Regions from separate parts of the Comamonas sp. F1-6 genome, predicted to be linked through region 3. Evidence: predicted binding sites of a transcription regulator. Region 3 holds the regulator's gene; each other region holds the start of a gene.
What was found. The regulator sigma-54, encoded in region 3, starts transcription at its own class of promoters, with help from an activator protein. The targets are predictions, from matches to a motif close to TGGCANGNAANCTGCTTT.
Positions count from the first base shown of each region.

Region 1 (10,407 bases), on a different contig from region 3:
GTCATGCCATGCCATTGATCACGCAGGCGACCGGTGTTGAGACTGAACGGATGTCGCGCATCGCGCGGCACGGCCGGCGCCTGCCAGGGCTGGGCATCAAAACGTGCGCGCCCGTCATCGGTTGCAAAGACTGCGTCGCCATACAGACGCTGACGGCCCTGGCTGGCGCCTTGGGGCATGGGCCATTGCTGGGGTCCCTTGACCTCCAGCAACGGCCAGCTCAGACCCGTGATATCCAGATCGCGCCCGCGTGTGGACTCGCGATGCTCGTTCCAGATGGCTTCGGCACCCGCGTCGGCATTCGCAGTGTCATAGGGAAACAGGGTTGGCAGCGAGGGCCGCAGATGCTGCTCCAGGCGCCACGCCAGCTCCACGCCTATCTGCCAGTCATGGCGTGCCGCCCCCGGCGCGACCACGGCAGCGCGCACCCGCGAGATGCGCCGCTCGCTGTTCGTGACCGTGCCCAGCTTCTCGCCCCAGGTGGAGGCCGGCAGCAGCCAGTCGGCATAGGCCGTGGTCTCGGTCGCTGCAAAAGCCTCCTGCACCACCACCAGCTCGGCGCGCTCCAGCGCCCTGCGCACCATGGCCTGTTCGGGCATGCTCTGCGCGGGATTGGTGCAGGCAATCCACAAGGCCTTGATCTGCCCGTCGGCGGCAGCCTCGAACATCTCCAGCGCGGACTTGCCGGGCTGCGCGGGAATCGACTCCACACCCCATAGCTGCGCCACTTCGGCCCTGTGCCCTGCGTTGGAAAGATCGCGATGCGCGCTCAGCAGATTGGACAGTCCGCCCACCTCGCGCCCGCCCATGGCATTGGGCTGGCCCGTCAACGACAGAGGCCCCGCGCCAGGCCTGCCGATCTGGCCTGTCGCCAGATGCAGATTGATCAGCGCAGCATTATTGGCCGTGCCGCTGCGGCTCTGGTTCAGGCCCTGGCAGTACAGGCTGAGCGATGGACGACGCGCGTCCGTCGGCTCCTCGGCACCACCCAGTGCCATCCAGCTCGCCGCCCGGTACAGGTCCGCCACGGGCAGGCCGCAGACGGCGGCGACCTTCTCTGGCGTGGCTTCGCGCACCAGCTCCTTGAGCTGTGCAAAGCCGCTGGTGTGCTGCGCGATGAAGGCGCTGTCCGTCCAGCCCTCCCACAGCATGATGTGCAGCAGGCCATGAAACAGCATCACATCGCTGCCCGGCTGCAGCGGCAGATAAAGATCAGCCAGCTCTGCGGTCTCGGTGCGGCGCGGATCGGCCACGATGATCCTGAGCTGCGGATTGCGGGCCCTGGCCTCCTCCACACGCCGGAACAGGATGGGATGCGCCCAGGCCATATTGCTGCCCGTGATGAACAGGCAGCCGGCCAGATCTATGTCCTCATAGCAGGCCGGTGGTGCATCGGAGCCCAGCGTGGCCTTGTAGCCAGCCACGGCGCTGCTCATGCACAGGCGCGAATTGGTGTCGAGATTGTTGGTGCCCAACAAGCCTTTGACCAGCTTGTTGAAGACGTAGTAGTCCTCGGTCAGCAACTGGCCACTGAGATAGAAGCCCAGTGCATCGGGCCCATGGGCGGCGCGAATGCCGGCAATGCGCGCCGCCAGCTCGTCCAGGGCCTGATGCCAGCTCGCGACCTGCGGCGCGGATGTCCGCTGCAGCCTGCGCATGGGCTGCAGCAGACGGGCCTGCTGGGCATAGGCGGGCGCGGCCGTCAGATGCAGGGTGCTGCCCTTGGTGCACAGACGGCCCAAGTTGGCAGGATGCTCGGGGTCGCCGCGCACGCCGGTAATCTGCAGGCCATCGGACTCGATGACCACGCCGCAGCCGACACCGCAATAGGGACATGTGGACTTGGTTTCTTTCATGGCGTCACCAGAGAGAGGCGGCGGCGTTCATGTTCACTCCTACGCGGACCGCCGAAGGCGAGTCCGCAGCCGACGCCGCAATAGGGACAGGTGGATCGGGTCTCACGCATGGCAGACTTTCAGTGAAATTGCGCCGCAGCGCCCGGCTATCAAGCGCATGCTGCTACTCGATTCATAACTATCAGACGCTAGGCCGCAGCACAGCCGGACCTGGCTGCGCAATGCGCAGGACCGGCATGCGGGCGGGTCTGCTCCAGGGCACGGCTGGCCAGTTCGTCGGCGCGCAGCTGCACCTCGCCGTCCTGCACACGCACGCTGAAATAAGGCGTGCAGCCCTCATCGGGCGCCGCCGCCTCGCCGGTGCTGAGCGCAATCGTCCAGTTGTGCAGCGGGCAGGCCACGCTGCGCCCGAACACAATGCCTTGCGACAGCGGTCCGCCCTTGTGCGGGCAGCGGTCCAGCAGCGCGAACACCTCGTCGTCGGCATTGCGGAACACTGCCACATCCAGACCTTTGGCCCGCGCCACGCGGCGGGCCCCCAGCACGGGGATGTCGTCCATCGTGCAGATAGAAATCCATTCGCTCATTTACATCTCCTAAGCTCCCCCTGAGCCGCTTTGCGGCTTCCCCCTCTCTCGCTTCGCGGGAGGGGGACGACGGCCTCACTACGGGGCGGCCCTTGCTCGCCGTCCCTTGGCTATGCCGCGCCAGGTTCGTAAATTGCTGAAAAATTGAAAGAGGTTCTCGGTTTCAGGCAACAACTGACACATCAGCAGGCAGAGCCTGAAACTGGCGCGTATCCACGGACGCCTTGTCGGTTTCGAACCAGGGATCGGGCTCGCCGTCCAGTGCAAACTGCAGCTGCTCCCACAGCGCCCTGCGGCCCTCGGCATCGTCAAGGATGCGGCGCTTGACATAGTCCAGACCCACGCGATTGATGTAGTGCACCGTGCGCTCCAGATACCAGCCTTCCAGCCGGTACAGCTGCATGAAGGCGCCCGTGTACTCCATCACCTCTTCGGCGGTCTTGAGCTTGGTGAAGAAATGCGCCACCTCGGTCTTGATGCCGCCGTTGCCGCCCACATACATCTCCCAGCCAGAGTCCACACCGATGATTCCCACATCCTTGATGCCGGACTCCGCGCAGTTGCGCGGGCAGCCGCTGACGGCGAACTTCACCTTGTGCGGGGCGTACATGCGCCACATGGCGCGCTCCAGGTCCTTGCCCATCTGGGTGCTGTCCTGCGTGCCCATGCGGCACCATTCGCTGCCCACGCAGGTCTTGACCGTGCGCAGCGCCTTGGCATAGGCATGGCCGCAGGGCATGCCTATATCGTTCCAGACGGCCTGCAGATCCTCCTTCTTCACGCCCAGCAGATCGATGCGCTGACCGCCCGTGACCTTCACGGTAGGGATCTGGTATTTGTCCACCACATCGGCAATGCGGCGCAGCTCGGAGGCCGTGGTCTCGCCGCCCCACATGCGCGGAATCACGCTGTAGGTTCCATCTTTCTGGATGTTGGCGTGGCTGCGTTCGTTGATGAAGCGGCTTTGCGGGTCGTCCCTGGCTTCCTTGGGCCAGGTGCTTACAAGATAGTAGTTGACGGCCGGGCGGCAGGAGGCACAGCCATTGGGCGTGCGCCACTCCATGAAGCGGAACACCGCATCGGTGCTCAGCAGCTTGTGCTCAGCGATCGCGTCGCGCACGGCCTGGTGCCCGTGGTCGGTGCAGCCGCACATGGCCTTGGTCTTGGGGGCCGCCGAGTAGTCGCCGCCGGCCGTGAACATGATGATCTGCTCCACCAGTCCCGTGCAGGAGCCGCAACTGGCACTGGCCTTGGTGTGCTTTCGCACATCATCGAGCGTGAACAGGCCCTTGTCCTTGATGGCCTTGCAGATCGCGCCCTTGGTCACGCCATTGCAGCCGCAGACCTCGTCGCCGTCGGCCATGGCCGCAGCTTTGCTCTGCCCCTGGTGGCCGGTGTCGCCGAGATTGGATTCGCCAAACATCAGCTTGTCGCGGATATCGGCCACGCTGCGGCCCTCGCGCAGCAGCTTGAAGTACCAGCTGCCGTCCACCGTGTCGCCGTACAGGCAGGCACCGACCAGCTTGTCGTCCTTGATGACCAGCTTTTTGTAGACCCCCGCATAGGGGTCGCTCATGAGAATTTCCTCGGTATCGCCGCCGCCCTGGAAATCGCCTGCAGAGAACAGATCGATGCCCGTGACCTTGAGCTTGGTCGAGGTCAGCGAACCCAGGTAGCGGCCGATGCCGAACTCCGCCAGATGGTTGGCCAGCACCTTGCCCTGCTCGAACAAGGGCGCCACCAGCCCGTAGGCAATGCCTCGGTGTGCCGCGCATTCGCCCACGGCATAGATGCGAGGATCGGTCACGGTCTGCAGCGTATCGCTGACCACGATGCCGCGGTTCACATGCAGATGCATGGACTCGGCCAGTTCGGTGCTGGGGCGAATGCCCACGGCCATCACCACCAGTTCGGCCGGGATCTCGCTGCCGTCCTTGAAACGCACGGCACGCACGCGGCCGTCTGCATCACCCAGCAGCTCCTTGGTCTGCGCCTGCATGCAGAACTGCATGCCGCGCTCGGCCAGCGATTTCTGCAGCATGCGGCCCGCCTGATCGTCGAGCTGGCGCTCCATCAGCCAGTCGCCGACATGCACCACGGTGACCTGCATGCCGCGCTTCATGAGGCCGTTGGCCGCTTCCAGTCCTAGCAGGCCACCGCCGATCACCACCGCATGCTTGAGCGTCTTGGCCGCCTCGATCATGGCCTCGGTATCGGCGATGTCGCGGTAGGCCAGCACGCCCTCCAGGTCCTTGCCGGGAATGGGCAGGATGAAGGGCTTGGAGCCTGTCGCCATGATCAGGCGGTCGTACTCGGCGCTGGCGGTCTCACCCAGGGCATTGACCGCATGTACCATGCGCCGGGCTCGGTCCACGGCCGTCACGGTATAGCCGGCGTGCAGCAGGATATGGTGGTCCTGGTACCAGGACCAGTCGTTGAGCACGATATCGCCGAGCGTCTGCTCGCCGGCGAGCACTGGCGACAGCAGAATGCGGTTGTAGTTGGGATGCGGCTCGGCGCCGAAGACCGTGATGTCGTACAGATCGGGGGCAATGGCCAGCAGCTCTTCCAGCGCGCGCACGCCCGCCATTCCGTTACCAATCATGACCAGTTTGGATTTTTTCATCTGAGTCCCCGTGGGCTTGCGAAAAAGGCCTTCCGCGCAGAACCGCTGCATTTGGCAGCAGCACCTCCAAAAAGGCGCTTGTGTCCTGAAACGGCCCGGCAACAAAAAAGACGTCTGCATGCTTCATGACTTGCATGAGCATGTAGACGTCTTTGTCTTTTGGGTTCTGGTCCAGCCTTGCACCATCACCCTGTGGCCGACCTTGGCCACGATTGAGAACATGCAATTGCCGTGCCAGCTCTGTCGTCTCGCGGAATGCGGCAGGCAAGAAAGAGATGCACCATCTTTGTGCCTGTTTGCCGCTTTGCTGTGCACCAAACAAACATGGCGCCCCAAGGCGCCATGCAGCAGACATCGAGGCCAGGACTCAGGCCGCCTTCTCCACGTGGCCCTGGCGCGTGTAGAGGAAGTCGATCACCGCCTTGCGGTAGCTTTGATACTGGGCATCCTCGGCCAGCTCCACCCGGCTGCGCGGGCGTGGCAGTGCCACATGCAGCACCTCGCCAATCGTGGCAGCGGGACCGTTGGTCATCATCACGATCTTGTCGGACAGCAGTACGGCCTCGTCCACATCGTGCGTGACCATCACCACGGTGCTCTGGGTCCGAGCCACGATCTCCAGCAACTCTTCCTGCAGCTTGGCACGTGTCAGGGCATCGAGGGCACCGAAGGGCTCGTCCATGAGCAGCACCTGGGGCTCCATGGACAGGGCACGCGCAATGCCCACGCGCTGCTTCATGCCGCCCGAGATTTCGCCGGGGCGCTTTTGCGCCGCATGGCTGAGACCCACCATGGCCAGCGCCGCATCGGTGCGCTGCGCCAGCTGTGCCTTGCTTTCGCGCTTGCCGAAGACACGCTCCACGGCCAGGTGCACATTGCCCCAGCAGCTCAGCCAGGGCAGCAGCGAATGGTTCTGGAAGACCACCGCACGCTCGGGGCCAGGGCCCTTGATTTCCTTGTTGGCGCACAGCAATGCACCGCCCGTAGGAATGGTCAGGCCGGCAATCAGATTGAGCAGCGTCGACTTGCCGCAGCCCGAATGCCCGATGAGGCTGACGAACTCGCCCTTGGCAATGTTCAGATTGATGTCACGCAGCGCGGGAAACAGGCCCTTGGCGGTCTTGAAGGTCTGCTCCACCCCGTGGATCTCGATGTACTTGGTGCTGAGAGATGTATGCATGAGGTACTCCTTGCTTTTTTCCGAGGCCGCCGTGGCGCCGGCTTTGCCGGGCCACCGGTGGTGCCCCCCTTGAGGGGGGGTGACGCGCCCGAAGGCGCGGCTCAGGGGTGGGTTAAGTCTTGACCTCTTCAAACGTAAAGGCCGAAGCCAGCTTGACCAGGACCCACTCCAGCACCAGGCCCACGATGCCGATCACGAAGATGGCGATGATGATGTTCTTGACGTTGAGGTTGTTCCACTCGTCCCAGACCCAGAAACCTATGCCCACGCCGCCCGTCAGCATCTCGGCGGCCACGATCACCAGCCAGGCCGTGCCCACGGCCAGGCGCACGCCCGTCAACATATAGGGCAGTACGGCAGGAAACAGAATGGTGGTGGCGATCTTCCACTCCGACAGATTGAGCACGCGCGCCACATTCATATAGTCCTGGGGCACACGCTGCACGCCTACCGCGGTGTTGATGACCATGGGCCAGATCGAGCAGATGAAGATGGTCCAGATGGCTGCCGGATTGGCTCCCTTGAACACCAGCAGGCCGATCGGCAGCCAGGCCAGCGGCGAGACCGGGCGCAGCAGACTGATCAAGGGATTGAACATGCGCGACAGAAAGCCGAAGCGCCCGATCACAAAGCCCAAAGGAATGCCGACCAGTGCCGCCAGACCGAAGCCCAGGGCCACACGCTGTAGCGAGGACAGCACATTCCAGCCCACGCCCTGGTCGTTGGGCCCGTTGCGGTAGAAGGGATCGCTGAACACCTGCAGGGCCTGCTCCCAGGTCTCGGCCGGGGTCGGAATGCTCTTGCCTGTGCTGCTCGATACCAGCGACCACAGCCCGACCAGCAGCGCCAGCCCCAGCAGCGGCGGCAGGACCTGAGCAAATAGCTGTTCAGCCCATTGGCGCAAGCGGCTGGGTGCCACCGCAACCGGAGCCGTGACCATCGCTTGGGGTTTGATATCTTTTTGCACTTCAGCCTTTACAAGTTCTGCGCCAGCAGCTATCTCTTTTGAGGTTTCGAGCAGCGCATCATTGGCCGCCTGGGCTGCCAGTTGCGGATCGTGCGGGGGATCGAGTTCGAGCGGCGCGTGAAGTACGGCACTGACCATGATGGTTCTCCTGTCGGATGGCGGCCTCAGGCCTTGATCTTGAAGCTGTCGGCGTACTGGGCAGGGTTCTTGCCGTCCCAGACCACGCCGTCGATCAGCTTGCTGGTGCGCAGCACATCCTTGGGCACGCTGACCTTGAGCTGGCTTGCCGCCTGCTGGTAGAGGTCGATGCGGTTGATCTGCCTGGCCACGGCCAGATAGTCGGGATGGGCCTTGAGCAGACCCCAGCGCTTGTGCTGGGTGAGAAACCACATGCCGTCCGACAGATACGGGAAGTTCACGGCCCCGTCGTTGAAGAACTTCATGTGGTTGGGGTCGTCCCAGGTCTTGCCCAGGCCGTTCTGGTAGCGGCCCAGAATGCGCTGGTTGATGGCGTCCACACTGGTGTTGATGTACGACTTCTGGGCCACGGTCTCGGCCATCTTCGTCTTGTTCTGCAGGCTGGCGTCAATCCAGCGGCCGGCCTCAAGAATCGCCATCATCACGGCGCGGCAGGTGTTGGGATTCTTCTGCGCGAACTCGCCCGTGGTGCCCAGCACCTTCTCGGGGTGATCCTTCCAGATGTCCTGCGTGGTGTTGGCCGTAATACCGATGCCGTCCATGATGGCGCGATGGTTCCAGGGTTCCCCCACGCAGAAGCCATCCATATTGCCCACGCGCATATTGGCCACCATCTGGGGCGGCGGCACGGTGATCAGCTTGGCCTCGGATAACGGATTGATGCCCGCAGCCGCCAGCCAGTAATGCATCCACATGGCGTGGGTACCGGTGGGGAAGGTACCGGCAAACGTGTATTCGCGCTTTTCCCTGGCCATGACCTTGGCCAGACTGGCTCCGTCGACCGCGCCCTTGTCGGCAAGGGCCTTGGACAGCGTGATCGCCTGGCCGTTGTTGTTCAGGCTCATGAGCACGGCCATGTCCTTCTTTGGCCCCCCCACACCCAGATGCAGGCCGTAGACCAGGCCGTAGAGCACATGGGCGAAGTCCAGCTCGCCATTGACCAGCTTGTCGCGCACACCGGCCCAGCTCGCCTCCTTGCTGGGGACGATCTTCACGCCGTATTTCTGATCGAAGCCCAGCACCGAGGCCATGACCACGCTGGCGCAATCGGTCAGCGGGATGAAGCCTATCTTGACTTCTTTCTTCTCCGGTGCGTCGGAGCCTGCGGCCCAGGCGCCATGGTGTCCCAGCGTGCCATAGAGGGCGGCAGCACCGGCCACGCGCAGAAACTCACGCCGGCCACCGGCAGATACGGGCTCCGGTACGGGAACAGTAGTCGAAGAAAGGCGCTGGCTCATGAGAAAACTCCATCAAGAATCGTGGTGAAGGCGATCCGGAAAACAAAAAGGCGCCCTTCCCTCCTCGGGTGTGAGGAGAAAAGGACGCCGTTGTCCCAGGTCACTCGTAATAACGCTTTAAGCGCGACCGCCTTTGGTCTGCTTGACATCAACAGTCATGCACAAACCATGCCAGACCTTGATCAGAGACGGAGCAGGCTTTGCGCCTCCGGTTTTGGCTCATATTTGGTGCAGCGCAACAAACACCGCGCGGCCAAGGCTATGAATTGGTGCTACCCGGCAGCAAGTCCACCGTGGCCAGAATGGCCTCGGCCACATCCAGCATGCGCCGGTTCTGGTTCATGGCCGTCTGGCGGATCAGCTTGTAGGCATCGCCCTCACTGAGCTGGCGGTAGTTCATGAGCACGCCCTTGGCCCGCTCTATAGTCTTGCGCTCCTTGAGCGTGGCGCGCGCCTTGTCGATCTCGGTCTGCATGTCCTGCAAGCGCATGGACTGCTCCTGCACCAGCAAGACAATGCTTTTCTCGAGCTGCAACCCGTACGCACCCTCCGCAGGCAAGGAGGCGGCTGACTGCGTGGCCCCCAGAAAGGCCGCAGCCGCTTCGGCACGAGTCCCAGGCTGCGGCTGCATCTCCAGCAGCGCCAGTTGCTGGCAGAGCGCTGTACGGGCCTGCTCAAGCTTGCACAGGCATTGCTCCTGCAGCTCATGGGCCAGAAATGCCTCAATCTGGTGCATGGCATCGAGCCGGCTGGAACAGGCCTCGAACCACGGCGAGCTCAGGCTACGGTCCAGCAGCACGCCGTCCCCCGCCGTGCAGCCCATTCGACGCAGCCTCTCGATCACCGTCATATCGGGGCAGGCCCCGCATTGCTGCTGCCAGCGCTCCATCCCCGAGGGACTGGCGAAGTCTGCAAACACCTGAAAGCAGCGCTCCTGAGACTCGATCAGATGCAGCCAATGGCGCTGACGCTCCGACTTGCCGCCCCCTACGGTAAACGCCGCAACCCCCGTGGCGCGCTCCTGACCCGCCAGCTCCTTGCCCTGCATGAAATGAAACAGCGCCACCAGCAATTTCGCGATATCGGGATCGCAAGCGCTGTCCGCCGCCTCGAACACCACGGTCAGGCAGGCCGCAATCATGCGGATCAACGCCTGCGTGCAATCCTCGGCACTCAGCTGCAGCGCATCGCGCCGGCGGCGCAGCAGCGGCAGGGCTTCAAAGCCTTGCAGCGCATTGGCGATCGCGTTGAACAGGCGAGCGCCATGCGCACCCGGCGCCCGCGCACCCAGCTCTTCAAGCGCCAGGCAGACTCGCTCCATGACCCGGTCCACATGCCGGCCATGATCGAGCAGGCTCTGCTGCGCCTGTGCTCCACCGCTGACCAGAAAGATATTCGAGAGACCGCGCTCTTTCTGCAGCGCATGAACGAGCTCGGACACGCTCGCCACCAGGCTGCTGGCGCGGCTGATCTGCTCCAGCTCGGCAATCTCGCTTTGCCTTGCAGCCACCAGATAGTGCAGAGGCGTTTTCATGGGGTAGTGCTTGTCGTCATGTTGATGCCATGAACGACGAGCACGATTCATGCCATCTCAGGCAAGGCGACGCTGCCGCCTCTGCCAGAGCCAGTCCATCATGGCGCCCACACCGATGCCCACGACATAGGCCAGCAAATCCAGGGGATCGAAGCCATTGCCCAGAACCAGATAGGCCAGCTTGTTGGCGCGCAGGGCCTGCATCCAGGGGGCCCGATAGA
Region 1 is NZ_JBCPWN010000012.1:7,098-17,504, forward strand. Features, by position in the region: gene AAIL66_RS13605 (molybdopterin-dependent oxidoreductase) at 1-1,856, opposite strand, end outside; gene nirD (nitrite reductase small subunit NirD) at 2,045-2,443, opposite strand; gene nirB (nitrite reductase large subunit NirB) at 2,607-5,069, opposite strand; gene AAIL66_RS13620 (hypothetical protein) at 5,038-5,424, opposite strand; gene AAIL66_RS13625 (ABC transporter ATP-binding protein) at 5,437-6,249, opposite strand; gene ntrB (nitrate ABC transporter permease) at 6,362-7,354, opposite strand; gene AAIL66_RS13635 (CmpA/NrtA family ABC transporter substrate-binding protein) at 7,381-8,652, opposite strand; gene AAIL66_RS13640 (nitrate- and nitrite sensing domain-containing protein) at 8,912-10,186, opposite strand; gene AAIL66_RS13645 (DUF2809 domain-containing protein) at 10,244-10,407, opposite strand, start outside.
Region 1: a site for sigma-54 is predicted at 8,809-8,826, ahead of AAIL66_RS13635 (CmpA/NrtA family ABC transporter substrate-binding protein). Genes of this name have one in related genera too.

Region 2 (10,407 bases), on a different contig from region 3:
TCATCTTGAATCAGGCCGGCCGCAGCCAGCCAGGAGTCATCAGGCGTTGGCGATGGCCGCCGCGATGGCTTTGCCCACCTCGGTGGTATCGGCCTTGCCGCCCAGATCGGGCGTCAGCGGACCGGCCTTGATCGTGTGCTCGATGGCAGCCACGATGGTGTCGTGGGCCTGACGCCAGGCACCTTCGCTGCGGCCCAGGAAGTCCAGCATCAGCGCGCCTGACCAGACCATGGCGATGGGGTTGGCGATGTTCTTGCCGTAGATGTCGGGCGCCGAGCCATGCACGGGCTCGAACAGCGAGGGGAAGTTGCGATCGGGGTTGAGGTTGGCCGATGGTGCCAGGCCGATGGTGCCCGTGGTGGCGGGACCCAGGTCGGACAGGATGTCGCCAAACAGATTGGTGGCGGCCACCACGTCGAAGCGGCCGGGCTGAAGCACGAAGCGCGCGGTCAGGATGTCGATGTGCTGCTTGTCCAGCGTGACTTCGGGGTAGTCCTTGGCCACATCGTCGGCGCGCTTGTCCCACCAGGGCATGCTGATGGCGATACCGTTGCTCTTGGTGGCCAGGGTCACGTGCTTCTTGGCGCGGCTCTGGGCCAGATCGAACGCGTACTTGAGCAGTCGGTCGGCGCCCTTGCGCGAGTAGACCGATTCCTGGATCACGATCTCGCGGTCTGTGCCTTCGAACATCACGCCGCCCAGCGAGGTGTATTCGCCTTCGGTGTTCTCGCGCACCACGTAGTAGTCGATGTCGCCGGGCTTGCGACCGGCCAGGGGACAGGGAACGCCTTCGAACAGGCGCACCGGACGCAGATTGATGTACTGGTCGAATTCGCGGCGGAACTTGAGGAGGGACCCCCACAGCGAGACATGGTCGGGCACGGTGGCGGGCCAGCCCACGGCGCCGAAGAAGATGGCGTCCATGCCCGAGAGCTGGGCCTTCCAGTCGTCGGGCATCATCTGGCCGTGTTCGGCGTAGTAGTCGCAATGGGCCCAATCGAAATGGTGGAACTCCAGCGGCAGGTCGAAGCGCTTGGCTGCGGCTTCCAGCGCGCGCAGGCCTTCGGGCATGACTTCCTTGCCGATGCCGTCGCCGGCGATGACTGCAATCTTTTTGGGAGTGGACATGGTGCTCTCTCGTGAATGTGTTGGGTGGCGAGGCAGCGGCTCAGCCTGTGCCTGGCGGTATTCTGCACCTTACATAACTGAATACAATTGACTGATCGTGGCCTGATTGTTTACAGATCGTGCAGAAAATGCCCTCGCCCGAAGACCTGCGTGTCTTCACCACCGTGGTGCGCAAAGCCAGCTTTGCCGAGGCTGCGGCCGCGCACAATGCTTCGCCGGCCTTTGTCAGCAAGCGCATCCGCCTGCTGGAGCAGGAGCTGGGCGTGAAGCTGCTGCATCGCACCACACGGCGGGTAGCTGTCACCGAGCAGGGCGAGCGCGTCTACCACTGGGCGCAGCGCATTCTGGACGAGGTCGAGCATCTGCTGCAGGAGGTGGATGTGACGCGGCGCCAGCCGCGCGGCCTGCTGCGGGTGTCCACCAGCTTCGGCTTTGGTCGCAATGTGGTGGCGCCCGCGCTGTCGCAGCTGATTGCGCAATATCCGGCGCTGCAGCTGCGCCTGGAGGTGTTTGACTGCATCGTCGATGTTGCGGCCGAGGGCTTCGATCTAGACGTACGCGTGGGCGACGAGATCGCCCCGCACCTGATTGCCCGGCATCTGGCCGACAACCATCGCGTGCTGTGTGCGGCCCCGGCCTATGTGCAGCGGCGCGGCAGCCCGCGCACGCTCGACGAGCTGGCTGCGCATGACTGCCTGGTCATCAAGGAGCGTGACCATCCCTTCGGTGTCTGGAAACTGCGCTCGGGCAGTCAGGAGCGCAGCGTGAAAGTGACCGGGCCGCTGTCCACCAATCATGGCGAGATGGCCGTGCAATGGGCGCGCGACGGCCATGGCATCGTGCTGCGCTCGCTCTGGGATGTGGCGGCCGATCTGCAGGCCGGCAGCCTGCTGCAGTTGCTGCCCGAGTGGCAGCAGCAGGCGAATATCTGGGCGGTCTATCCGACACGGCTGGAGCGCTCGGCCAAGGTGCGGGTCTGCGTCGAGTTCCTGCAGGAGTTCTTCAGCAAACAGGCGCCCATGGGATTCAGAAATGCTATAAAAAAAGAAGCTGCTATCGTTTGATATACATGAATTTCAGACTGTTTTTAATTTGAAAGATATGTACAGCAAGCGCAAGCAGCTTCTGTTTTTGAGCCTGATGCCGCGTGACGGCTCAGGCCGGTTGCCAATTATTGGGTCAGCGCGGCTTTCACGGCAGCGGACACCAGGCCCATATCGGCCTTGCCGGCCAGCTGGGCCTTGACGGCGCCCATCACCTTGCCCATGTCGCCAGGGCCGGAGGCACCCAGTTCGGCCACGATGGCCTGCACGGCTGTGGTGATCTCGGCCTCGCCCATGCGTTCGGGCAGATAGACCTTGAGCACTTCCATTTCGGCCTTTTCCACATCGGCCAGATCGCTGCGGTTGGCGGCTTCGAAGGCGGCGATGGAGTCCTTGCGCTGCTTGATCAGCTTGTCGACGATGGCGATGACGGCGGCGTCGTCGAGCTCGATGCGCTCGTCCACTTCCTTTTGCTTCATCGCGGCCTGCAGCAGGCGGATGGTGCCCAGGCGCGCGCTGTCCTTGGCACGCATGGCGGTCTTCATGTCTTCGGTAATCTGGGCTTTCAGGCTCATGGCTTTCTCCTTGGGGTGGGCGAACGGACGCTGACTGTCCATGCGCTGGGAGGTCACTGCGCAGCCGGGCAGGCTTGGCAGTGGCCAGAAAACAAAAAACCCGCGCCTGGCGTCCCGAGCGCGGGTTTGCGGCTGTTTTAAGGCCGACTGGTCCTAATCAACGATTAGTACAGCTTCTTAGGCAGTTGCATGCTGCGAACGCGCTTGTAGTGACGCTTCACGGCAGCAGCCTTCTTGCGCTTGCGCTCGGCTGTGGGCTTTTCGTAGAACTCGCGAGCACGCAGATCGGTCAGCAGACCCAGCTTTTCGATGGTGCGCTTGAAGCGGCGCAGGGCAACTTCATAGGGCTCGTTTTCTTTGACGCGGATGGTAGTCATTTAATTTCCAGATATATCTGTGCTGACAGAGGGTTCTCGGGAAGATCGGGCCTGAGAGCCGTGAACAGCGGTTTCCCCGCCACTTTTTAACTAGTATGGCCGACGGGGTAATGCCAGCAAAGTCGAGCATTATAGACCAAGACTTGGGCTGCGTCTTGAATGGGGCGTGAAGCAATTCGGCATCGGTCGCGCGTGCATGGTTTTGCGGCAGCAGGCAGGGCGTTGTCGCAGACCAGATTCAGGCACCGCCATTGTGCCTTTTGGACTGTCGGCGCGTTCAAGTCGCGTGTATTGCGGAGCGAGGCCGGATGCGCAATGCAAGAGCACGGTGCTGCCCAGGCGCCAGGACAGCCGAGCCCGGCGCTGGGGTTTCTTGGGAGCACCGTGTGCACGGAAATTGCATACAGTTTGGAGGCTTTATTTCGTGACCGAGGTCGAGGAATAAGTGGGTTTCGTGCCTGTGCGCGTCGCTGTTTTTCTGTGTTCAAGGAGCTTTCATCTTGTCCAGCGCTTCTCATTTCTCATTTATTTCGCGTCGCCAATGGATGGCTTCGGCCGTAGCCGTGCCGGGCTTGCTGGCATTGACGGCCTGTGCCGGCAGGGCCGGAGTTTCCGGGCCTGCCGCATCCGGCGGTTCCCTGGTGGTGGGCGGTCTGTTTGCGGGCTCGCGCAGCGACAAGGGCTTTATGGAGGCCGGCTGGCGCGGCCTGGAAAAAGCACGCCAGGAGCTGGGCGTGCAGACCCGCTTTCTCGACGGCATGGCGCCCAGAAAGGAGTTGCTGGTGCCGGCTCTTGCACAGCTTGCGGAGCAGGGTGCGCAACTGGTGATTGCCCATGGCGGGCAGAACAATCAGGCCGCAGCCGAAGTCGCAGCGCGCTTTCCCAGAACCCAGTTCGTCGTGACCCAGGGCGCGGTACAGGGAGGCAATCTCTGCAGCTATGACGTGCTGCAGGAAGAGTCGGCCTATCTGGCGGGCGTGCTGGCGGCGCTGACCACCAAAACCGGTGTGGTCGGCCATATGTCGGGCATTCGCGTGCCCCCGGGGCTCAAGGGGCGTGCTGCCTATGCGGCCGGTGTGCGCGATACCGACCGCAGGGTCAAGCTGCTGACGAACTTCTCGGGCGATCAGGACGACAACGCTTTGTCGCACCGCATTGCCAAGGCTCAGATGGCTGCCGGTGCCGATGTGATCTTCACCATGCTCAACTCCGGCCGCGATGGCGTGACTCAGGCCTGCCGCGAAGCGGGCACGCGCCAGATTGGCAATGTGATCGACTGGACCACGGTGGACCCGCAGGTGTTCGTCGCTTCCGCCTGGGCCGATGTGGGCATTGGCGCGTTCTTGGCCGTCAAGGACATGCAGGAGCGCGGTGCGCCCGGCCCGGGTATTCGCAAGATTGGTCTGAGCGACCCGGCGGCCGTACGCCTGACAATGGGCCAGGGCGTGGCCGCCGCTGTGCGCGAGCGCGTGGCCAAGGCGTCGGCTGCCATCGCCTCGGGGCAGCTCAAGGTTCCCGAGCACTATGAAGGCAAGGAGTTTTCTGCCTGACCGGATGGTGCGCCGGAGGCGCTGGCAGCAAAAAAGGATGGCTCAACCATCCTTTTTTCATGGCGGCAGGCGCTTCGGTTCCAGTCGCTCAAGCCATGACCGATTGCTTTTCCGCCATGGCCTGGGCGCAGGCGGCGGCACTGGCCCAGGCCCACTGGAAGTTGTAGCCACCCAGCCAGCCGGTGATGTCCACCACCTCGCCGATAAAGTACAGGCCCGGCCGGGTCTTGCATTCCATGGTTTGCTGGGACAGCACCTTGGTGTCCACGCCGCCCAGCGTGACCTCGGCTTTTTTATAGCCCTCGGTACCCGTGGGAGTGATCTCCCAGCGCGACAGCTGCTCGGCCAGTCTGGCCAGGGCCTTGTCGCTGGCCTCGTTGATGGGGCGCTGCAACTCGGGCATGCGGCTGACCCAGGCATCGGCCAGGCGCGCGGGCAGGTGGGCGGCCAGCTCGTTGGCCACAAGCTTGCGCGAGTGGAGCTTGGCCTGGGCCAGCACCTCTGCCAGATCCACGCCAGGCAGCAGATTGATCTGCAGCGGGGTGCCGGGCTTCCAGTAGCTGGAGATTTGCAGTACCGCAGGGCCGGAGAGGCCGCGATGGGTGAACAGCAAATCCTCGTGGAAGCTCATGCGCTCCTTTTTACTGCCGGTGCTGATTTCCACGGGCAGGGCCAGACCGGCCAGGCCCGCGTAGGGTTGCCAGCCTTCGCCGTCGAAGGTCATGGGCACCAGGCCAGGCGTGCGCTCGATCAGCGGCAGATCGAACTGCTGGGCCAGGCGGTAGCCGAAGTCGGTGGCGCCTATCTTGGGAATGCTCAGGCCGCCGGTGGCAATGACCAGATTGGTGGCCTCTACCAGGCCACGATCGGTTTCAATCTGATAGCTGCAATCGCTTTCTGTATCTTGGTTTGATGACGAAAATACTACTTTCTTGACCTGGCAAGGTTGCCAGCGCTGCACGCCGCCCGCGCTGCACTCGGCCAGCAGCATGGCGATGATGTCCTCGGCCGAATGGTCGGCAAACAACTGGCCTTTGTGCTTTTCGTGGTGGGCAATGCCATGCCTGTCCATCAGCGTGATGAAGTCGGCAGGCGTGAAGCGCGAGAGGGCCGAGCGGCAGAACTGGGGGTTCTGCCCCACAAAATGCTTGTGCGGCGCACGCACGTCCAGATCGCGGTTGGTGAAGTTGCAGCGTCCGCCGCCCGAGATGCGGATCTTCTCGGCCACCTTGGGCGCATGATCGATCAGCAGCACCTTCAGGCCCTGCTGGCCGGCCTGGGCCGCGCAGAACAGGCCGGCGGCACCGGCGCCGATGATGATGGCGTCAAAAATCTGGAAGGGGACCTGTGAAGAGGAGGACACGGCAGGCAGAGCGATGGAGCAAGAACAAGGCCGCGATTGTCCCAGATGCCTCAGATTTTGGGCTCGTCCACTACAAAGCCCCAGAAACCGTCGTCGCAGTGAATGCAGCAGGCCGTAAAGTGATTCAGGTCACTGGCGTGAAACCAGATCAGGCCCAGCTTGGAGTCGCACAGTGCGTCGGCCTGATCGGCGAGGCTGAGTGCCGCAATATGCTCCAGCTCCATATCGCCGAAGAATTCCTGCAGATCGCTGGCGCCCAGAAAAAGGTCGTGGTCCAGACTGCCGATCTTTCCTTTGTGCCGACCGTGCAGAACTTCCACAAATGGGTTGCCACCCTGGTCGTGGCCAATGGCCACGAACCAGCGGGCCAGCAGAAATTCGGACTGTACGGTTTTCAGGTCTTCCTGATGCTGTTGCGCGCCAAAGCTGAAGAGGTCGGCAAAGTTGGCGTGGCTTTCGCTGGCAATCTCGGTGCTGTCATGAAGATAGCTGGCGTGGTCTGAGGCCTGTTCCAGCGCATACATGGAAAAGCCGTTCTGTGTGATCAGAAACTGCGCATAAGCATCTGAGAAGCCAATGTGTGCCTGCAGCGCTGCAACTTCCTGTGCGCTGGCGGCGGGCTGGCCGAAGGGGTTGGGAAACAGAACTTGCAAGACGCACTCCTGAGACTTACAGCACGGTGTAAGTCGGTACTTGTTTATATCTGCAGCCCATTGTCCCATTGGGGTATGCGCAAGGGTTCAGCGTGCGTTCCGGATCACTTCTAGAATCGCGCCCCATGAATACACCATCCCACCAGCTGAGCATGACCGTGCTCATGTCGCCTGACATGGCCAACTTCTCCGGCAATGTGCACGGGGGCGCCATCTTGAAATTGCTGGACCAGGTTGCCTATGCCTGCGCCAGCCGCTATGCGGGCCGCTATGTCGTGACGCTGAGCGTGGATCAGGTGATGTTTCTGCAGCCTATCCACGTAGGTGAGCTGGTGACTTTTCTGGCCAGCGTGAACCACACCGGCAAGTCCTCCATGGAAATCGGCATCAAGGTGATTGCCGAGGAGATTCGCAGCCAGGTGGTGCGCCACGTGAACAGCTGCTTCTTCACCATGGTGGCCGTGGACGATGACAAAAAGCCTGCCCCCGTGCCTCCGCTGCAGCTCGAAACCGACGAGGAAAAGCGCCGCTGGGACGCCGCCATCATCCGCAAGGAACTGCGCAAGGAGCTGGCCGAGCGCTTCGCCGAGACTCGTACGCCCTGAGTCGGGTCGCCGCTAGCCTGGGTTGCGGGACAGCCCGGGGGCGGTCCAGTCTCAGGCGGCCGCTGATTGCGGCAAGGCTTGGGGCTGGTTCTGCCAGGCGGCAATACCCTGGACCACATCGCCGACGATGATGATGCTGGGGCTGCCCAGCTGATGCTCGGCAATGCTCTGCGGCAAATCCTTCAGCAAAGTCAGCGCATGCCGCTGCTGCGGCAGGCTGGCATGCTGGATCACGGCAACGGGCGTGCTGCCGGGCAGGCCGCTGAGCAACTCGCTGCTGATGCGCTCCACGCTGCTCACTCCCATGTAGATCACCAGCGTCAGCTTGGCCGCATGGGCCGTGACAGCAATCTGGCGCCAGTCGGGGCCGCTGTCGCCGGGTTTGGCATGGCCGGTCATGAAAAGCACGCCATGCGCGCGGTCGCGGTGGGTCAGCGGGGCGCCCAGGCTGGTCAGGCCCGCGAGACCGGAGGTGATGCCATTGATTACATCCACCTCGATACCGGCCTCACGCAGATGTTCGACCTCTTCGCCGCCACGGCCAAAGATGAAGGGGTCCCCGCCCTTGAGGCGCACCACGCGTTCGCCGTCCTGCACGGCAGCAATCATGAGCTTTTCGATAAAGGCCTGGGGGGTGCTCTTGCAGCCGCCGCGCTTGCCCACATAGACCACGCGGGCAGATGGCGAGGCGTGGCTCATCACACCATCGCTGACCAGATCGTCGACAAACAGCACGCTGGCTGCGGCAATGGCCTTGGCGGCCTTGATGGTCAGCAGCTCGGGGTCGCCGGGGCCGGCACCCACCAGGGTGCAGGAGCCGCGCTGATTGGGGCTGTGGGAAATGGCAGTCATTGTGGGGGTCTCAGTCGGGGCTGCGGTTATAGGCTTGCAGTGCGGCGCGGCTGGCGGCAGCGCCGGCATCGGTGACCTGCATGGCCTGGTGCAGGGCTTGTATCTGTTCCAATTGTTGCGCGATCGGCGCCGGCACAGGCAACTGGCCGTTCAGAATGTCCAGCGTCAGCCGGGCTGTCTGCTCGGCATTCAGATCTTGTTCCGGGGCACTGATCTCGGTGCCGGATGCGAGCTGGCTGCTGTGCAGGGAAGAGCGCTCAAAGCAGATTTCTCCGGCAATCACACCCGTGCTCACGGGTTCGCGGTGAGGAGCGGCCACGGCCTCGCCCTCCGTGCCGCGCACCAGCAGCGCACTGGTTGCGCGCAGGGCCAGCGTCTGGAGCATGGGCTGGGCATAGGCCGGGTGGGTATAGCTGGCCAGCACCAGCCCGGATTGCGCGGTGCTGCTGCCATGGATGGGGTCCAGCAGTTTGACGATGCTGTGCGAGGGGTTGCGCAGGCCCATCTGGCGGCGAATCTGCAGCAGCCGATCCAGCGGCGCCAGCAGGTGACGGGTCTGCATCCAGACCTTGTCTCCAGGCTCCAGAGCGACGGGGCGCTCGATGGCCGTCCAGCCGAGTTGCCGCCACACCTGGTCCGTGCCCAGGCGCTTGTCTTCGGTATGGCTGCCGTGCACCAGCACCGGCAGGCCTTGCTGCGCCAGCAAACCAGCCAGCAGCGGTGTGAGGTTGGCCAGCTTGCGCGAGCCGTTGTAGCTGGGGATGACCACCACGGGCTGGGCCTTATGGGCCTGCGGCCACACGGGCAGACGTTGCTGGGTGGCGTCGAGAAAGCCTGCCAGCTCTTCGGCGCTTTCGCCCTTGAAACGCATGGCAATGCAAAAGCCGCCCAGCTCCAGATCGCTGACCTTGCCGTCCAGCACCTGCCCCATCAGATCGCAGGCCTGGGCCCGCGAAAGAGAGCGCGCGCCCTTGGTGCCGCGACCGATTTCCTTGATGTAGTGGCTGATGCTCATGATTAACGTAATTGTCGCTATAAAAACCATGAGTTGTCAGACGATTTGGTTATATAAATCAAACCGGCTGTGCTCGAGACTCCGTCGCTCCCTGTTGCGCCAGCTGTGCAGCCAGGGCCTGCAGCTGGGATTGCGCGAGCTGGACGACAAGGTCCAGCATCGGGTTGCTCTTGAGCGCTTCGGCAGACGCCAGGACGGCGAGCCGGCTGACCTGGCGCGAAGCCCGAAGCGGCCGGAACACGATCTGCTCGCGGTGGAACATCGCGAAGGATGCCGGCACGATGGCCACGCCCAGACCGCAGGCCACGAGTGCCAGCACATTCACCAGCTGGCCAGCCTCGTGGCGTATCAGCGGAGTGAAGCCGGCCTCGGCGCACAGCGCGACAGTGCGATCGAAGTAGTCAGTGTCCTGATAGCGGGTGAAGCCCACAAAGGGCTGATGCACGGCAGCTTGAAGATCCAGCATTCCACTGCCTCCGGCCAGAGGGTGGGAGGCCGGAACTGCCAGGCAATAGGGGTCATCAATGCTGGCCAGCTCAAGCTCGTCGGCCTCCCTGTGCCCGGGGCGGGCAAAGCCGAGTTCCAGCTCGCCCTGGCGCAAGGCCCGCTGCTGCTGGGAGGAAATCATTTCGCGAGCTTCGATCTGCACATCACAGCCGGCCTTTGCCACATCCCGCAGCAAGCCGGGCAGCAGTGACTGCATGGCCGAGGGAACCAGCCCCAGGCGCAGCACGGTCTGGCTGCTGCGCTCTCGTTCGCGCGCGCGCAAGGGGGCTTGCTCGGCACGCGCCAATATGGCGCGCGCATCTTCCAGCAGCGACTCGCCCGCAGCGGTGAGCTGCATGCCGCGCGGCAGGCGGGTGAAGAGCTGCGTGCCGACCTCATCCTCGAGTTGCTTGAGCTGCTGCGACAACGGCGGCTGGGCGATGAATAGCTTGCGGGCGGCCCTGCTGACGTTGCCCTGCTCGGCAACCGCCACGAAATAGCGCAGATGTCTCAGTTCCATGCCTGAATAAATCCATATTTAGAAAGTATGAGTTTTATATTAAATCAGTGTTGGACATATGAATGAATGGCGGCAACACTGCCGATCCTGTTCGTTCTGAGATGCATGTCCACGCATGCATTGCCTCTCTCATGCAAGCCTTGCAAAAAACCGAGTCCGCCAAGGGACTGAAGCTCAACGAGGTCGACATGCCGTCGCCTGCCGCAGGTGAGGTGCTGCTGCGGGTTCATTCCACCGGTG
Region 2 is NZ_JBCPWN010000006.1:90,408-100,814, reverse strand. Features, by position in the region: gene AAIL66_RS08440 (tartrate dehydrogenase) at 40-1,128, opposite strand; gene AAIL66_RS08435 (LysR substrate-binding domain-containing protein) at 1,257-2,192, shown strand; gene AAIL66_RS08430 (GatB/YqeY domain-containing protein) at 2,300-2,746, opposite strand; gene rpsU (30S ribosomal protein S21) at 2,911-3,123, opposite strand; gene AAIL66_RS08420 (BMP family protein) at 3,624-4,673, shown strand; gene AAIL66_RS08415 (NAD(P)/FAD-dependent oxidoreductase) at 4,762-6,036, opposite strand; gene AAIL66_RS08410 (SMI1/KNR4 family protein) at 6,087-6,689, opposite strand; gene AAIL66_RS08405 (acyl-CoA thioesterase) at 6,815-7,294, shown strand; gene cobA (uroporphyrinogen-III C-methyltransferase) at 7,346-8,146, opposite strand; gene ybiB (DNA-binding protein YbiB) at 8,157-9,161, opposite strand; gene AAIL66_RS08390 (LysR substrate-binding domain-containing protein) at 9,220-10,167, opposite strand; gene AAIL66_RS08385 (alcohol dehydrogenase catalytic domain-containing protein) at 10,299-10,407, shown strand, end outside.
Region 2: a site for sigma-54 is predicted at 3,510-3,527, ahead of AAIL66_RS08420 (BMP family protein). Genes of this name have one in related genera too.

Region 3 (10,407 bases):
TGCCGCGCAGCGTCAGCATCACAGCCAGATCCTGGTGGTTGATGTCGCGCTCGCAGGTGTTGCGGTTGAAGGTTGTAGCCGGCAAACAGGTTCCAGCCGCGGCTGAGCTCGCCGCTGAACGTGGGCATGGCCTGCATTCGGGGTTCAAGCGAGAATGACTTCCATTTGCGCAATGACTGGGTGTGGCCGGCGAAACATGCGGATACTGCCCTGCAGCCTGTGAACCGGCCCAGGAACAAGGGTGTGGCGCCAGCGATTCGGCAGGACTTGAATCCGGCACGTAAAATCCCGCGATGCTCTCCGTCAAACAGGAATTGCTCGCAGCCCTGGCTGCTGAGCTCGAAACACTCTCGCCCGGCGCCGGCGCACGCGCTGCGTTTGAAAACCCCAAAGTGGCAGCCCATGGCGATTTCGCCTGCACGGCGGCCATGCAGCTGGCCAAGCCTCTGAAGGCCAACCCGCGCGCCCTGGGCGAGCAGCTCAAGACCGCGCTGGAGGCTACAGCCGCCTTCCAGCAGTGGGTGGATGCGATTGAAATCGCGGGTCCGGGCTTTCTCAACATCCGCCTCAAGCCTGCTGCCAAGCAGGAGGTAGTGCGCGAAGTGCTGGCGCAAGCCCAGAAGTTCGGCTACCAGGCCGATCGCGGTGAAAACATCCTCGTCGAGTTCGTCTCCGCCAACCCCACCGGCCCTCTGCATGTGGGCCATGGCCGCCAGGCTGCGATCGGCGACGCCATCAGCAACCTCTATTCCACCCAGGGCTGGAAGGTTCACCGCGAGTTCTATTACAACGACGCGGGCGTGCAGATCGACACCCTGACCAAGAGCACCCAGCTGCGCGCCAAGGGCTTCAAGCCTGGTGACGAATGCTGGCCCACCGACAGCGAAAACCCGCTGGCCAAGAATTTCTACAACGGCGACTACATTGCCGACATCGCCAAGGCTTTCCTGGCCAAGGAAACCATCAAGGCCGATGACCGCGAGTTCACCGCCAACGGCGATGTCGAGGATTACGACAACATCCGCCAGTTCGCCGTGGCCTATCTGCGCAACGAGCAGGACAAGGACCTGCAGGCCTTCAACCTCAAGTTCGACGAGTACTACCTCGAGTCCAGCCTCTATGAAAACGGTCATGTCGAAGCGACGGTCAACCGCCTGATCGCCAACGGCAAGACCTATGAGCAGGACGGCGCGCTGTGGCTCAGGTCCACCGACTACGGCGACGACAAAGACCGCGTGATGCGCAAGACTGACGGCGGCTACACCTACTTTGTGCCCGATGTGGCCTATCACATCCAGAAGTTCAAGCGTGGCTTCACCAAGGTGGTGAACATTCAGGGTACGGACCACCACGGCACCATTGCCCGCGTGCGCGCCGGCCTGCAGGCTGCCGATGTAGGCATCCCCGAGGGCTACCCCGACTACGTGCTGCACACCATGGTGCGCGTGGTGCGCAACGGCGAAGAGGTCAAGATCAGCAAGCGCGCCGGCTCCTACGTCACGCTGCGCGATCTGATCGAGTGGACCAGCAAGGATGCCGTGCGCTTCTTCCTGCTTTCGCGCAAGCCCGACACCGAGTACACCTTCGACGTGGATCTGGCCGTGGCCCAGAACAACGACAACCCCGTGTACTACGTGCAGTATGCCCATGCGCGCATCCAGTCCGTGCTGCGCGCCTGGCAGGAGGCCGGCGGTGCAGGCCTGGCGGCACTCAAGGATGTGGACCTGTCCGCTCTGGAAGGCCCGCAGGCCCAGGCGCTGATGCTGCTGCTGGCCAAGTACCCCGAGATGCTGACCGCTGCTGCCGAAGGCAACGCACCGCACGACGTGACCTTCTACCTGCGCGATCTGGCCTCCAGCTATCACAGCTACTACGACGCAGAGCGCATTCTGGTGGACGACGAAAAGGTCAAGCTCGCACGTCTGGCCCTGGTCGCTGCCACGGCCCAGGTGTTGCACAATGGTCTGGCGGTGCTGGGTGTGAGCGCACCCGAGCGCATGTAATCCCAGTTTTCTGTCCATCGGTCGCCTTGCCGGCCTTGCCTGTCAGGGGTCGATGGATCTGAGAATGGAATAACTGAAGCAGAAAGCGTTAAGCGACTGATATGAAGAACCAGCAACGCGGTGGAACCATCCTGGGGCTTATCTTTGGCATGGTCATCGGTCTGGCTGCGGCCCTGGCCGTGGCCATCTATGTGACCAAGGTGCCGGTGCCCTTCCTCAACAAGGGTGGAAACAACACTCAGCGCGATGCGGCCGAGGCCGAGCGCAACAAGAACTGGGACCCCAACGCACCGCTGCAGAGCCGCCAGCCTGCACCGCCCCCGGTGACACCACCAGTTCCTCCGAGCGACGTGACGGTGTCGCCGCCCACACCTGCGGTACAACCTACTGCAACCGGCGGAGTCACCACGCCGCCGCCCTCTACGCCGGAGAAGCCTGCCAAGTCCGCATCGGGTGATCCGCTGGGTGATCTGGTCAAGGAGCGCTCCGCAGCAGCCGACAAGGCAGACAAGGCGCGTGCAGACAAGGAAAAGGCGGCCGCGCAGACGGCATCCTCTTCGGACTCTGCGTTCAACTACTTTGTGCAGGCCGGTGCTTTCCGCGGCCAGAGCGAAGCGGAAGCGCAGCGTGCCAAGCTGGCCATGCTGGGCTGGGAGTCGCGCATCAGCGAGCGTGAGCAGAACGGCATCACCGTTTTCCGCGTGCGCGTGGGGCCGTTCAGCAAGCGTGACGACGCCGAGCAGCTCAAGGGCAAGCTCGACGGTGCGGGCGTGGACTCGACTCTGGTGCGCGCGGCCAGATAACAAGGCCCCTTGAGGCGCTGCGCGCCGGGGGACTGCAGCTTAGCTGCGGGGCGGCCCTTGCTTGAGGCCTCTGGCTTGTGCCATTGGTAGTTTTGACAACGCTGAACTTTTTTGGGCCTGTTGGCTCTGATACTGCAGACCTGATACAGGAGTTTGTTTAGATGAAACGTCGCGAATTCTCTCTGGCTGCCTCGGCAGCTGCTGCCGGTGCCCTGACTCTGGGTGCCTCCTCCAGCTGGGCCCAGGGCGCTGCGCCCAAGGAAGGCAAGGACTACATCAAGCTCGGCAAGCCCGCCAGCGTGAGCGCGCCGGCCGGCAAGGTCGAGGTGGTCGAGTTTTTCTGGTACAGCTGCCCGCATTGCAATGCCTTCGAGCCCCAGTTCGAAGCCTGGGCAAAGAGCCAGCCTGCCGATGTGGTGGTGCGCCGCGTGCCCGTGGCTTTCAATGCCTCTTTCGTGCCACAGCAAAAGCTGTACTACGCCCTGGAGGGCATGAACCTGCTGCCCCAGCTGCACGCCAAGGTGTTCCGCACCATCCACGTGGATCGCAATCTGCTCAAGACCGATGACGCCATCTTTGACTGGGTCGGCAAGCAGAGCGTGGATCTGGCCAAGTTCAAGGAGGTCTACAACTCCTTTACCGTGGCCAATCAGGCGCGCAAGGCCGCTCAGCTGCAAAACGAATATGACGTGGAAGGCGTGCCCGCCATGGGTGTGGCCGGCCGCTACTACACGGACGGCACCAAGGCCGGCAATATGGAGAATGTGCTGCGCGTGGTCAATGCGCTGGTCGCCTCCAGCCGCAAGGCCTGAGATCAGGCAGCAGACGCCAGTGACGTTTGACGTCCAACAAGCCCGCCGCCGTGCGGGCTTTTTTGTGGGTGTTTTTTACGCAAGTTGCAAAAAGGGAATGACTACAATGGATGCAAGAAACGTGCCTTCCATGAAAAAAACACTCCTACCTCTTGCGCTGGCCTGCGCCCTGGCAGCAGCGACCGGCATTGTCCATGCCGAAAAAGCCGACAGCGCCAAGCCCATGAATATCGAGGCGGATGCGTTGCGTCATGACGAGCTGCAGCAGACCAGTGTCTTTACTGGCAATGTGGTGATGACCAAGGGCTCCATCGTGCTGCGCGGTGCTCAGCTCGATGTGCGGCAGGACGCCGAGGGCTATCAGTACGGTGTGATCAAGGCCGAGGCCGGCAAGCGAGCGTTCTTCCGCCAGAAGCGCGATACCGTGGCCGGTCAGCCCGAGGAGTTCATCGAGGGCGAAGGCGAAGTCATCGAGTACGACGGCAAGGCCGATATCGTCAAGTTCATCCGTCGTGGCGAGATGCGCCGCTACCGTGGCGGTCAGCTCAGCGATCAGGTCACGGGCTCCATCATCGTCTACAACAACATCACCGACGTCTATACCGTCGATGGCCAGAAGACCAGCGGCGGCCTGCCGAGCTCCTCCGTGGGACAGGGCGGCCGTGTGCGCGCCATCATGGCGCCCAAGGACGGAACGCCGGGGGCACAGCCCAAGCCTGCAACACCTGCCACGCAGCTGCGCCAGAGCATGACGCTGGGCGGCGAGAAAGCCGACGAGAAGAAATGAGCGAGCCGACTTTCTCCAGCAGCCGCAGCGGCGAGTCCGACAGCCGCCTGGAGGCCAAACATCTGGCCAAGTCCTACGGCAGCCGCAAGGTGGTCAAGGATGTGTCCCTGTCCGTGCAAAAAGGCGAGGTCGTCGGTCTGCTCGGCCCTAATGGAGCGGGCAAGACCACATCGTTCTACATGATCGTGGGCCTGGTGCGCAGCGACGGCGGCGAGATCTTCATCGACGGCCAGCCGGTGGGCGGCATGCCGATTCACCAGCGTTCGCGCCTGGGCCTGTCCTATCTGCCCCAGGAAGCCTCCATCTTTCGCAAGCTCAGCGTGGAAGACAATGTGCGCGCCGTGCTGGAGCTGCAAAAGGACGAGCAGGGCAAGGCGCTGACGCGCGACGAGATCGAAAAGCGCCTCACGGGCCTGCTGCAGGAGCTGCGCGTCGAGCATCTGCGCCAGTCGCCGGCGCTGGCGCTGTCAGGCGGTGAGCGCCGTCGCGTGGAAATTGCCCGCGCCCTGGCCACGCAACCGCGCTTCATTTTGCTTGACGAGCCTTTTGCCGGCATCGACCCGATCGCGGTGATCGAGATCCAGCGCATCATCGGCTTCCTCAAGGAGCGCGGCATCGGCGTGCTGATCACCGACCACAACGTGCGCGAGACGCTGGGCATCTGCGACCACGCCTTCATCATCAGCGACGGCCATGTGCTGGCCGAAGGCACGCCCGAGGAGATCGTGGAGAACGCCGATGTGCGCCGCGTCTATCTGGGCGAACATTTCAGGATGTGATGACCCCCACGCTCCCTCACTTTGTGCGGTCGCTGCCCCCAGAAGGGGCCCTGACCGGCTGCGCCGAGGTTTGCCTTGAGGTGGCCCGGCGGCAAACCCGTAGCACTGCGCGCGTTTGCAATGATTGTCTGGGGGCCGCGCCTCGATGAAGCCAGGTCTCTCGCTACGCGTTTCGCAGCATTTATCGCTTACGCCGCAGCTGCAGCAATCCATTCAGCTGCTGCAGCTTTCCACCCTGGAGCTGGCGCAGGAAGTCGAGCAGATGCTGGTCGACAACCCTTTTCTGGAACGTGCGGGCGATGAGGCCGAAACTGCGGGAGATGCTCCTGTAGATGTAGCTAATAGCGCCAGTGAATATAGTACTTCAGATGGTATTCATGCTGAAAGAGATGCATCGCAAGCGCAACAAGCTACTGAAACGGTAGCGGAGGCATCAAACCCCGAAACCCCTGAAACGCTGAACTGGGAGGCCGAGGGCCTGGACGGCCAGGACGGGGAATGGGGTGGCGAATCCAGTAGCGAGTGGGATACGCCCTCGGCCAGCAGCTCCACGCGCAACCGCGATGGCGATGACGAAACCGATGCCATCGATCTGGCGCGCGAGCACCAGAGCCTGACCGACTTTCTCCATCGTCAGGCGCTGAGCCTGCATCTGGGCGCGGCGGACATGGCGGCGCTGCGCTTTCTCATCGAGTCGCTCAGCGACGACGGCTATCTCGAGGATTCCCTGCAGGAGCTGGCGCAGAGCCTGGCCGGCGACGACCTGGAAGAGCGCGAGGAGCTGGAGCAGCACTTTGTCATTGCTCTGAAGCTGCTTCAAAGCCTGGAGCCCGTGGGCGTGGGAGCGCGTGATCTGGCCGAGTGCCTGCAGCTGCAGCTGCGCGACCTGATCCGCACCGCCGAGGACGAGGGCACGACCGAGGCGCATATGAACCGGCTGCTGCTGGCGCAGGCCATCTGCGCGCAGCCCATGGACCTGCTGGCGCGGCGCGATCTGCGCAAGCTCACCAGCCTGTGCGGCGCACGCGAGGAGCAACTGCGCGAAGCCATGGCCCTTATCGCCAGGCTGGAGCCGCGTCCGGGGCGCCGCTTTGTCGACGTGGAGCGCCATATCGTGATCCCCGATGTCATCGTGCGCCCGGTGCGGGCCGGCTCGGGGCGGGCGGACTTTTCCGTGCAGCTCAACCCCGAGGTCATGCCGCGTCTGCGCGTGCACGACATCTATGCCGGCGTGCTGCGTCGCCACAAGAACAGCGACGGTCATGCGGCGCTGCAGCAGCAGCTGCAGGAGGCGCGCTGGTTCATCAAGAACATCCAGCAGCGCTTCGACACCATCTTGCGCGTCTCCGAAGCCATCGTGGAGCGGCAGAAGAACTTCTTTGTGCATGGCGAGCTGGCCATGCGCCCGCTGGTGCTGCGCGATATTGCCGATACGCTGGGCCTACACGAGTCCACCATCAGCCGCGTGACCACCGCCAAGTACATGGCCACGCCCCAGGGCACGTTCGAGCTCAAGTATTTCTTCGGCTCGGGCCTGGGCACGGAAACCGGCGGCAGTGCCTCCAGCACGGCCGTGCGTGCGCTGATCAAGCAGTTTGTCGATGCCGAAGATGCCAAGAAGCCGCTGTCGGACGCCAAGCTGGCCGACATGCTCAAGGAGCAGGGCATCGAGTGCGCGCGCCGCACCGTCGCCAAGTACCGCGAGCAGCTCAAGATACCGACGACCACGCTGCGCAAGGCGCTGTAGGGCACCGCAGAAACAAGAAAGCCGCTGATGCATCGCACAGCGGCTTTCTTGTTCTGTATTTAGGGCGGCAGCCTTGATAAGGCATTCTTCAAGTAAGGGGCCGCCGCGAGCAAGAGCCACCCTTGCGGCGATGCTGCCGTCCCCCTTGGGGGCGCCCGGCCAGGGGAAGGCGCGTAGCGCCTCAGGGGGTTATCAAGAAACCAACCACCAGATAAACCAGACCAGCACGCCGATCATCAGTCCGAACTTGAGGATCTTGTAGAAGGTCGGATTCCAGTCGCGGAAGGCGCGGCGGTACTTGCCGGCATAGAACGAGATCTTGAACAGCTTGCTGATCATGCCGCGCGGGTCGCCCTCGTTGTTGGGCGAGCTGGCGGCGGCCACCACGTTCTTGCCCAGCCAGTGATTGAGCCACTGGGCAAAGCCATTGGTCATGGGGCGCTCCACATCGCAAAACAGCACGATGCGGTTGCCTTCCGAGCGGTTCTCGGCCCAGTGCATATAGGTTTCGTCGAAGATCACGCCTTCGCCTTCGCGCCAGCTATAGGGCTTGCCGTCGACCTCGATCATGCAGCGGTCGTCGTTGGGGGCCAGCACGGCCAGGTGATAGCGCAGCGAGCCCGCATAGGGGTCGCGGTGCAGATTGAGCTTGGCGCCGGGCGGCAGTTCGGCAAACATGGCGGCCTTGACGCTGGGAATCGACTTCACCAGGGCCGTGGTCTTGGGGCACAGCTCCATGGCCGAAGGGTGGGCATCGCCGTACCACTTGAGGTAGAAGCGCTTCCAGCCGGTCTTGAAGAAGGAGTTGAAGCCTGCGTCGTCGTTGTTGGCGGCGGCCTTGATCTGCATGTTCTTTTGCAGATTGACGGCTTCCTCGCGGATTTCACGCCAGTTGGCCTGCAGCGGCGCCAGCTCGGGGAAGGTGCTGGTGGGCAGATAGGGCGTGCGCGGCACCTTGCTGAACATCAGCATGAAGACGTTGAACGGCGCTGTGAACGTGGAGTGGTCAAACAATTGCTTGACCACCTTGTGGCGCACCTTGCCGCGCAGATGCATGTACAGCCCGCAGCCAAAGAAAAGCAGCACCAGTGCCAGAACGATTATTTTTGCCATAAGGGCCAATTTTACCGGGGGCACCCCGGCGGCCACCATGGGGGCAGGTCAAACAGAACCGGGGTAGGGGAATATCAAAAGCAATAGCTGCCGGCGCTTGACGGCCAAGCGCAGCAGCCCGCTTGTTAGATGTTCAAGGCAGAGCCAGTACGGCGCAGTTGCACAGATCCGCGCTCTCGAACGCCGTTGTGTCGCCCGCTTTGAGGCCCGGCACGGGGAACAGCCGCACCGTCAGCGGCTTGTTGAGGCGAAAAGCCATGGTGCCCGTATCGCGCATGACGGCGGCGATCTGCTCGGCGCTGCTATCGCCCGGCACAGGCACGGTATCGAGGCCGATGCCGCAGACGCTGCTGTAGGTCAGCAGGGCGCGGATATCGAATTCGTCATTCAGACTGGCCTGGGCCAGGCCTTGGTCCTCGGTCACGGCCAGCATCAGGCCGCTGAAGCCGATCTGCGTCACGCCGTTGACCGATTTGAAGACGCGGGTCAGCAGGGCCGAGGCTTCCACCGTGCCGCTGGCGCCGAAACAGGGCACGCCCAGCAGTTGGTAGACATCGACCATGGAGGCGCAGGACTTGGACGGCGCGGCCGAGGTGTCCATGCCCGCGATATGCCAGCCCTCGGCCAGTTTCACGCCGTCGGCGCAGCGCTGGATGGCAGTGGCATGCTCGTTCAGGGTCTGGCTCAGGCGCTCGAATGCGAGCCTGAACCACGCCGCGTGATCGAGCTGCAGGCGCTGCTGCTGCAGCTCCTGCAGTTCAGCCACCATGAGGTCTGGCGTTTCCAGGCCCAGCACCAGGGCGCCGTGGTGCTGGCCGCGGTGGTAGCTGGCCGGGAAATAGGGAATGCCGGGCGCGCAGTTGAAGTTGACCGTGAAGTTGAAGTTGCCTTCGCCGCGCGGCGTGGTGCGCGCGATCTGCTGAATCGCCTGCACGCTATGGGCCAGCAAGCCGGTCTGCAGAAAGCCATGTTCATCCAGATCGATGTTTACGCAGGCGTTGCACAGGTCGCCATAGGCGGCAATCAGCTGCGGCAGCAGGGCCACTTCCTGCGCATTGCGCGCCTCGCCCACGGCAAAGCGGATGCGGCGTTTGCCGGTGTTGATGGCCTTGAGCGTTTCGGCAATGCGCTGCAGGCCGGCTTGGGCGCTGTCTGCGCTGGAGACATCCAGATATTCGCCAAACGGGTTGCTCACGATGCGGATGGACTGCACCTGATAGCCCCGGGCCTCGATGGCATCGGCCACGGCATCGCATTGCTGTTTGGCCTGGGTCAGGTCGGCCTGCCACTGTGCCTCATCGGCGCTCAGATTGACAAAGGCGGTGACGGTGCGCACGCGCACCAGCGGGTTGAAGCTGATATTCATAGCAGTATCCGTAGGCGGGAGAATGGCTGGCGGCCATTTTGCCTCTGAACACGCCGATTACAGCAGGCGCGTGCCCAGCGGCACCTCCTTGTCGGGCACGCACAGGGCCACGGCTCCCGTGGCATCGTGAAAACCGGTCACAAGACATTCGCTCATCAAGGGCCCAATCTGCTTCTTGGGAAAGTTGATCACGGCCAACACCAGCCGTCCTATCAGCTCCTCGGGTTGGTAATGCTCGGTGATCTGCGCGCTGGACTTGCGCTGGCCCAGCTCGGGACCCAGGTCCACCAGCAGCTTGTAGGCGGGCTTGCGGGCCTCGGCAAAGACCTCGGCCTGCAGCACGCGGCCCACGCGCAACTCCACCTTCATAAAGTCGTTCCAGCTGATTTCTTCCATGTCGTCATTGCTCCTTGGCCTGGCATCATGCCTGGTGCCCGGCATGCATCTGTAGAGCAACGCTTGTCGTGCGCGGGCACCGGAAAAGGCCTAGCGCGTATGCTTATGCCCTGTAAAGCGCACAACAGGCTCCCGTGAGCGTCCGGCGTCTGCGCCGTTGCTGGCGCGCACTGATTTCTATGAACCAACTGCATTTGTTTCTGCCCTGCGCCGCCGGCGTCGAGGGCTTTCTGGCCGACGAGGTCCACGCCATCACCGGCGCCAGCGGGCAGGATCTGCTCGTGGGCCGGGGCGGCGTCATGCTGCGCGGCATGTGGCGCGATGCCATGCTGCTCAACCTGCACAGCCGTCTGGCGCAGCGCGTGCTGATCGAGCTGTCGCACACCATGTACCGCAGCGAGAACGATCTGTACCGTGCCGCCAGCGAGGTGGCCTGGGAGATCTGGTTCACACCCAAGGAAACCTTCAAGATCGAAGTCACGGCCCAGCACAGCCCGCTGACCAGCCTGAACTTCGCGGCGCTCAAGGTCAAGGACGCGATCGCCGACCGTTTTCGCGCCAAGCGCAACGGCGTGCGCCCCAGCGTCGAGACCCATCACCC
Region 3 is NZ_JBCPWN010000030.1:20,585-30,991, reverse strand. Features, by position in the region: gene argS (arginine--tRNA ligase) at 294-2,003, shown strand; gene AAIL66_RS22090 (SPOR domain-containing protein) at 2,105-2,806, shown strand; gene AAIL66_RS22085 (thiol:disulfide interchange protein DsbA/DsbL) at 2,968-3,618, shown strand; gene lptA (lipopolysaccharide transport periplasmic protein LptA) at 3,749-4,405, shown strand; gene lptB (LPS export ABC transporter ATP-binding protein) at 4,402-5,184, shown strand; gene AAIL66_RS22070 (RNA polymerase factor sigma-54) at 5,330-6,931, shown strand; gene AAIL66_RS22065 (aspartyl/asparaginyl beta-hydroxylase domain-containing protein) at 7,124-8,044, opposite strand; gene AAIL66_RS22060 (DUF711 family protein) at 8,178-9,410, opposite strand; gene AAIL66_RS22055 (tRNA-binding protein) at 9,468-9,806, opposite strand; gene AAIL66_RS22050 (THUMP domain-containing protein) at 9,986-10,407, shown strand, end outside.